DNA from 2 places in the Pseudoalteromonas sp. S8-8 genome. Region 1 is predicted to be linked to the other one. Evidence: predicted binding sites of a transcription regulator. Region 1 holds the regulator's gene; the other holds the start of a gene.

What was found. The regulator FliA, encoded in region 1, starts transcription of late flagellar genes. The targets are predictions, from matches to a motif close to CTAAAGNTNNNNNNNNNNNNGCCGATA.
Region 2: the regulator FliA is predicted to act here: its motif matches at 2,730-2,756, upstream of L659_RS0118015 (DUF5610 domain-containing protein).

What each region holds. Positions count from the first base shown of each region.
Region 1 covers NZ_AUTR01000022.1:26,462-30,681, reverse strand. The annotation lists gene flhF (flagellar biosynthesis protein FlhF) at 1-971, shown strand, start outside; gene L659_RS0106150 (MinD/ParA family ATP-binding protein) at 964-1,824, shown strand; gene L659_RS0106145 (RNA polymerase sigma factor FliA) at 1,851-2,561, shown strand; gene cheY (chemotaxis response regulator CheY) at 2,602-2,985, shown strand; gene L659_RS0106135 (protein phosphatase CheZ) at 3,003-3,776, shown strand; gene L659_RS0106130 (chemotaxis protein CheA) at 3,792-4,220, shown strand, end outside.
Region 2 covers NZ_AUTR01000056.1:25,357-29,576, reverse strand. The annotation lists gene L659_RS0118025 (RNA recognition motif domain-containing protein) at 253-732, shown strand; gene murI (glutamate racemase) at 695-1,495, opposite strand; gene L659_RS0118015 (DUF5610 domain-containing protein) at 1,561-2,700, opposite strand; gene trmA (tRNA (uridine(54)-C5)-methyltransferase TrmA) at 2,863-3,960, shown strand; gene L659_RS0118005 (DUF523 domain-containing protein) at 3,971-4,220, opposite strand, start outside.

The sequences.
Region 1 (4,220 bases):
CAGTAACTGCTCGCCAACAAACACCCAATAATGAAAGCGAAGAAATGACAACAATGCGTGAAGAAATGAACGCAATTCGTCAATTACTTGAGCATCAAGTATCAGGCTTAATGCAGCAAGATATGGCGCGTCGCGATCCAACACGCGCTTGCATGGTTGACCGCTTAGTCGGTATGGGTATTGATAAAGAAGTAGCGCAACAAATGGCATGTTTTGTACCTGATGATGTATCTCGTAAGCAAGGCTGGAAAGCGTTGTTAACGATGGTCGAAGATCAAATGCAAACAACCAATAATGAAATACTTCGCCAAGGTGGTGTATATGCGTTAGTGGGTCCAACAGGTGTTGGTAAAACAACAACAGTTGCTAAGCTTGCAGCGTTAGGTGCACAAAAATATGGCGCTGATAAAGTGGCCTTAATAACCACTGATACATACAGAATTGGTGCTTATGAACAGCTTGCTACTTACGGCCGTATTATTGGTTGTGGTGTAAAGCAAGTTAAAGATGCTAATGAATTAGCTGAAGTTTTATATCATTTACGAAATAAACGTCTAGTATTAATTGATACAGCAGGTATGAGTCAGCGAGATTTACGTTTGACTGAGCAGTTAAACACGTTAATGCGTAACCAACGTGTGGATATTCGCAGCTACTTAGTACTAAGCGCGACGGCACAAATTAATGTATTACAAGAAACAGTACGTCACTTTAAAAAAGTACAGTTAAGTGGTTGTATTTTCACTAAGTTAGATGAATCATTAAGTTTGGGTGAGATTATTAGTATTGCGATTCAAAATCGCCTCCCAATAGGGTATCTTACTAACGGTCAACGAGTGCCAGAAGATATTCGTGTTGCAAATGCTGAGAAACTAGTGAAAAAGGCTGAGCAATTATATTTAAAAAGAACAAAAGCACAACATTCAAGGCACCAAGCAGTGGCGCCAAGTACAGTAGGGATGTATGATTAACACAGTATTAGATCAAGCAAGCGGCCTGCGCAAAATGAGTCAAAACAATAACAACGGCGTAAAAGTTATCGCTGTAACCGGTGGTAAAGGTGGGGTAGGGAAAACAAATGTTTCTCTAAATACCGCTATTGCACTAGGGCAACAAGGTAATAGAGTATTAGTGCTGGATGCTGACTTAGGTTTAGCAAACTGTGATGTGATGCTTGGTTTACGTGTAGAGCGCAATTTATCACACGTTTTGTCAGGTGAATGTGAGCTTGACGAGATTTTAGTTGAAGGCCCTGCTGGTATTAAAATTGTACCCGCTACATCGGGCTCGCAAAGTATGGTTGAACTATCGCCATCTGAGCATGCCGGGCTAATTCGTGCATTTAGCGAATTGAATACCGAATTTGATATTTTAATTGTAGATACAGCCGCTGGTATTTCAGACATGGTGCTAAGCTTCTCACGAGCAGCACAAGATGTAATGGTTGTAGTGTGCGATGAACCAACATCAATAACCGATGCTTACGCACTTATTAAAGTATTAAGCCGCGAGCACGGTGTTTATAAGTTCAAAATTGTTGCCAATATGGTCCGCAGTATGCGTGAAGGCACTGAATTATTTGCAAAACTATCTAAAGTTACCGATCGCTTTTTAGATGTTTCAATGGAGCTAGTAGCAACGGTTCCTTATGACGAAAATATGCGCAAAGCAACACGTCGCCAAAAGGTGATTGTTGAGCTCTTTCCAAGTTCGCCAGCCGCTCTCGCGTTTAAAGCGCTGGCGACAAAAGCAGTTAAATGGCCAATACCAAATCAACCATCTGGGCATTTAGAGTTTTTCATTGAGAAACTAGTAAACGGCTAATTATGACAACATTGGTGAATAGAGCTATGGGATATCAATCAACACAAAACTTAAATGTGATTGTTGAGAAACATGCATCACTTGTCAAAAAAGTGGCATGTCATCTAATTGCTCGATTACCACCTAGCGTTCAGCTTGATGATTTAATTCAATCAGGAATGATAGGTTTAATAGAAGCTTCAAAAAACTTTGATGCAACAAAAGGCGCAAGCTTTGAAACCTTTGCCGGTATTCGTATTCGCGGGGCTATGCTTGATGAAATGCGCCGTGGTGATTGGGCTCCTCGTTCAGTACACCGTAAAAGCCGACAAGTTGCAGAGGCAATTACTGGGCTCGAAAGCAGTCTGAATCGCGAACCAACAGATACAGAAGTTGCTGAAAAACTTGAAATTTCACTCAATGAGTACCATCATATTTTAAATGATGTTAATACCAGTAAAGTATTAGGCATAGAAGACCTTGGTGTAGATGAGGATGTTATTACTCCCGTAGGCCAAGATTTAGCGCTAGACAAACCTTTTAATAATGTTAAAAATGATCGGTTTAATGAGTCTTTGCTAAATGCAATAAAGTCATTACCAGAGCGTGATGCGATGGTACTTTCTTTATACTATAACGATGAAATGAATTTAAAAGAAATAGGACATATACTCGATGTAAGCGAATCGCGTGTAAGTCAGATACATGGTCAGGCGATGATTAAGCTTAAAGCTAAAATCAATGACTGGATAAACTAGTAGTAAGTAAACTAAGGTTAATACCTCACTGGGGGATGTTTTGGATAAAAACATGAAAATTCTTGTAGTTGATGATTTTTCAACGATGAGACGAATTATAAAAAACCTATTACGTGACTTAGGTTTCACTAACGTTCAAGAAGCTGATGACGGGTCTACAGCTTTGCCTATGTTACAAAATCAAGTGTTTGATTTTGTGGTTACAGATTGGAATATGCCGGGAATGCAAGGTATTGACCTTTTAAGAGCAATTCGTGCAGATGATAAGTTAAAACATATCCCTGTACTGATGGTAACGGCAGAAGCTAAAAAAGAACAAATAATAGCTGCAGCGCAAGCTGGCGTTAATGGTTATATTGTTAAGCCATTTACGGCTGGAACATTAAAAACTAAATTAGAAAAAGTATTTGAACGCTTAGGCTAATGATGGGGGAGAGGCTTATGTCAGCACCAGCTGCGCCTCAAATAACGTTAGAACAAGCTCGTCAACTCGTCATTTATTTAGAAAACGATGAGCAAGATAAAGCTAATCAGTTGATTTTAGAGACAGCTTCGCAAGAGCAGTCTAAATTATTTGCTGAAGTTGGGAAGTTGACTCGTCAACTGCACGAAGCACTTAAAAGCTTTGAGCTTGATACTCGCTTAACTAACATAACGACAGATGCGATTCCAGATGCTAAAAAGCGGCTTAATTATGTTATAGAAATGACAGAAAATGCGGCTAATAAAACAATGGATGCTGTTGAGGCTAGTTTACCTATAGCTCAGCAACTTGCAGATGAAATATCTCATATCAAACCGACATGGGATCGTTTAATGAGCCGGGAGATTGAGCTTGGTGAGTTTAAACAACTTTGCCATAGTATCGATAAGTTTATGAATAACTCTCATCATAAAACGGATGAGCTTCAAAGCTTAATGACAAATGTACTAATGGCTCAAGACTATCAAGACTTAACAGGTCAAGTTATTCGCCGTGTTATAGAACTTGTTAGAGAAGTAGAAGAAAGCTTACTTCATCTTTTAACAGCGTTTGCTGAACAAGATGACAGTGACAACACAGCGAATAAAGTAGAACAACAAAAAATAAAAGAACCAGTTGCCACACAAACTTTAGCAGGTCCTGAAGGCCCTATTATTGATAAAGAATCGCGTAATGATGTTGTGTCTGATCAAGATGAAGTCGATGATCTTTTATCAAGTTTGGGCTTCTAAGAGGAGAGTAACTGCATGTTTGAAGTCGATGAAGATATTTTACAAGACTTTCTTGTAGAGGCAGGAGAAATCCTAGAGCTTTTATCTGAACAGTTAGTTGAACTGGAAAATAATCCAGAAGATACCGAGTTACTAAATGCCATATTTAGAGGCTTTCACACTGTAAAAGGTGGTGCAGGCTTTTTAGCTATGACAGAACTTGTTGATGCTTGCCACGGCGCTGAAAACGTATTTGATTTACTACGTCAAGGCGTGCGAACGGTCAATTCAGAGTTAATGGATGTTATTTTACAAGCGCTCGACACCATTAATGAAATGTTCGCGACTATCCAAAATAGGGATAAGCCAGAACCAGCAGATCCTGAGTTACTTCAAACCCTCCATATTTTGGGCCTACCTCCAACAGAAGCCGAGCTTAATGGAGTCGCTTCAGAAACTGACGTT
Region 2 (4,220 bases), on a different contig from region 1:
CCCGTCTCAGTGGGGTCGCATTATAGGGAGATCCGAAAACAGATCAACCCTTTTTTTAGATCTTTTTACTGTTCGAACAAAAATAGAACAAAACCATGTAAAACCATATGAAAACCTTCCTAAGATGATGCTTTTTTGTGCTCTTATTTATTATTTAATACAAATATCATTGCTATGTTTGATTTAGACGTTAAGATAGCAAGTTCACAATGTTAAATTAATGTTTATTTCCTGTTTATTGGTAGATCTAAAATGAAATTACCCGATCAAAAATCTTTTATCTTCTCTGTTATTCTTGCTGTAGTTGGTTTTGTTGTTGTTGAGTTCGCTTTAGGCGGCTTAGCTTTAAACCCTGCATTACTATTTGGTGCTGGTTTATTAATAGGTGCGATTGCTATTGCTGCAATGTCATCTGATGTGACTGAAGAAGCTGAAGTTAAAACAAAAACGCTTTATGTTGGTAACCTTCCTTATCGTGCAAACGAAGGTGTGGTTCGTGCATTATTTGAAGAACAAGGCAAAGTATTCAATGTTCGTTTATTAAAGGATAAGAATACTGGCAAGCGTCGTGGCTTTGGTTTTGTTGAAATGGCGCAAGCTGATGCAGACAATGCAATTGCTAACTTGAACGATAGCGAGTTCCAACAACGTACTTTAAAGGTACGTGAAGCAAAACAAAAACAAGAAGATGATTCTAATGCTCTACGTACTGAGACGGATCAGTCAGTGTAACTAGCTTTACCGCTAGCTTATTGCTAAACACATCAGCCGTTGCATAATATTGCAGCGGCTTTTTTATGTCTGTTAGTTTATTCACACAGAAGTTAAGTTGGTTAAGTAGGTAGTTGACTCTGTTTGCTATCGCTACACCTGAATCAAGTAATTTTACATTCCCTTCAAAATACTGACTAATAGGCTCTGCTAATATTGGAAAGTGCGTACATCCTAATACAAGTACATCTATAGTTTTATCTATATGTAGGCCATCAAGCACTTGATGCAGCTTGTTTGTATCCAAAGACTCTGTAAAAAAGTATTGCTCAGCTAAAGTTACTAACTCCACACTGCTATATAGATTAACGGTTACATTACGAGCATGCTCAGTAATTAATGTTTTAGTGTATGAACTGGCGACCGTTGCCGGTGTGGCTAATAAGCCAATATGATTTGAACGTGTTAACTCTGCCGCAGGCTTTATTGCTGGCACAACACCTACTATAGGAATATCTGTCATTTGGCGAACAGCACTAAGTGCAGATGTAGAAGCGGTATTACACGCTATTACAATTAAATCAACATTAAGCGTATTAGCTTTGATGAAATGAATAAGTGAGCATAATCGGTTAATGATGGTTTTTTGGGATTGAGCACCATAAGGCAGTAATGCATTATCCATAAAATAACTGTACTGAGCATTGGGGATACTTTGCTTTATATGCTCAAGTACAGTAGTTCCACCAATACCTGAATCAAAGACCATTATATGCGCTGACAAACTACCGTTCCCACTTTACTTTAAGAACGGCAGTTTGCCATGAGGTATTTATAAAAGAAAGTAGTTTAACTTTGCGTGGTTTCTAAATCAGTAAGCCTGTCGGCCGCAGAATTTAACTGATTAAGGTTTTCGAACATAGACTTTGTGTAATCTACTAACTTATCTATTTGTTCCTGATCTTGATTTAACCATTGGAGAATGCCAGCTAGCTGATTTTGTAATCCAAGCTCACCCGCTTTTTCAAAAGCATTTTTAAGGTCGTCATTAAAAGGAGCTAAACCCTCCGCTACTTGTTTTTCTGGTGCTGGTCTATATTCTTCATAGCTTTTAACTGTTGCTATTGTTTTTGTTTGGCGTAAATCCATAGAAAAAGCCACCAGCTGATCGCTGTCTAAACTCAGCTCCTGCGCTTGTTCAAATGCTTCATCTAAATCACCACCAAAAAAGGTTTTACTTAAATCTTGTAAGTCTTCCATCATCGTATTAATAGCTTCTTGCTCTTGCTCATTTAAGTCACCATTAACCGACATCGAAAATGATACCTGCCGAGATTGCGATGATGAGCTTGCAAACGACTCGCTATTATTGTTTTGCTGATAGCCACTTGCCGACTGAGATTCAAATGCATCAGCAAAACTAATACTTACCTCATCACCTTCTGCGGTAGTAAATTTATACTCTGCATTACTCGTCATACTGACATATTGAGCCTGGCTTATATTTACGCTGGCAGATTGTGGGTTAAATAACGACTCTTCAAACTTATCAAGCCCATTGTAAATTCCCTCTTTGGACTTATTAATCCCCTCTTCCATGTCATCATTAAATACGCCTGTACCTTTGAGTTCATCAACAGCGTCGTCAATCCCTATTTGGACTCCTTTGCGCGCGTCGCCTAACATATCTTTGAGCTTTTCGTCATCAGCGCCGTTAGCTTTTGCTTTATTAACAGCACTACTTACAAAATCGAGTACGTTTTTTACTATTTCATCAAAATCAAATAGTGGTTTATCTGCTTTTTTTTCTGCGATAGGCAATCCAAGCTGCTCAGCCATTTTATCGCCAAGCACCTTTGCAGCCAACTCTCGGCCTCGTTGTTGGTAGCTATCTTGAGGAGACGTAATTGTAGGTTGCTGTATATCAGCTTTATTATTGAATTTATTGATGTTGTTGTTTGGCGTAAAGCCATAATTACCTATTTTCATGATTCGTCTCCTAAGCGTGCGTAGTTTATTATCGGCTATAACAATAAAAACTAAAGTACAATGTTCAATAAAACAGCATAAATGCTAGCCAAAACTAGACAAATACGCAGCGCTCCCTACAATAGCGCCGATAAACAGATCTTAGATAAGGTAGTAGCGTTAATGGCAGTTATTAAAATAGATACCACACAGTACCAAACGCAGTTAAGTGAAAAAGAGCAGCGTATTAGTGCACAGTTCCAACGTTTTGGTGTGGAGCAACTAGAAGTATTTAGCTCAGAGCCAACTAACTACCGCCAACGTGCTGAATTTAGAGTATGGCACGACGGTGACGATCTGTTTCACATTATGTTTGATCAACAAACAAAAGAAAAAATCCGTGTTGATACATTTGATCCAGCAGCGCCTCTAGTTGGTGAAATAATGCAGGTGATGATTGAGCATCTTAAGCCTTGTGAAATATTACGTCGTAAGTTATTTCAAATCGATTACCTATCCACGCTAAGCGGTGAAATTTTAGTAAGCTTGCTTTATCACAAACCACTTGATGATGAATGGTTAAGTGAAATTAAAGCGCTTAAAGAAAAACTAAGCAGTAAATACAAAATTGACTTTATCGGCCGTGCTCGCAAACAAAAAGAAGTGCTGGGTGATGACTTTGTAACTGAGCGTTTAACAGTTAATGGTCAAGAGCTTATTTATCAACAAGTAGAAAATAGCTTTACTCAGCCTAATGCAAAAGTAAATATTAATATGCTGGAGTGGGCGCAAGATTTATGTAAACCACTTAAAAATGATTTATTAGAACTGTATTGCGGTAACGGTAACTTTTCAATTGCGTTAGCGGGCTGTTTTAATAAAGTATTAGCAACAGAAATATCAAAATCATCTGTTCATTCTGCTCAATACAATATTGCTAAAAATAACGTAGAGAACCTAGATATTATTCGTATGTCTAGTGAAGAGTTTACTCAAGCAATGAATGGAGAGCGTACTTTCTCTCGCTTAGACGGTATTGACCTTAAAAGCTATGACTGCCAAACCATATTAGTTGATCCACCGCGCGCGGGCATGGATGAATTAACGTGTGACTTAGTGGCTAACTACGAAAGCATAATTTATATATCGTGTAATCCTGAAACCCTTGAGCGTGACCTTGATCACCTAACACGTACGCACAACGTTAAGCGCTTTGCTATATTTGATCAGTTCCCATATACACATCACATTGAGTCGGGTGTTTTCTTGCAGCGCAAATAACCAACCAAAATTAAAGTGCCAGTACTTTTATAAGTGCTGGTATTTGCTTTTCACTAAATACTTGAATACCATTTTTTATTAATAATGCTGTAGTTAAACCTAGCCCTTCGATTTTTACTCCGCGATGCTTTCCATCATATATTGTATTTCGTCCGCAAGAAGGGCTCGATTCTTTAAGTAGAGCAAAACGAACTTGATTCTTTTTACAGAGTTCTAGCGCTATATTAGCTCCAGTTTGAAACTGTTCTGTTACATCTTCT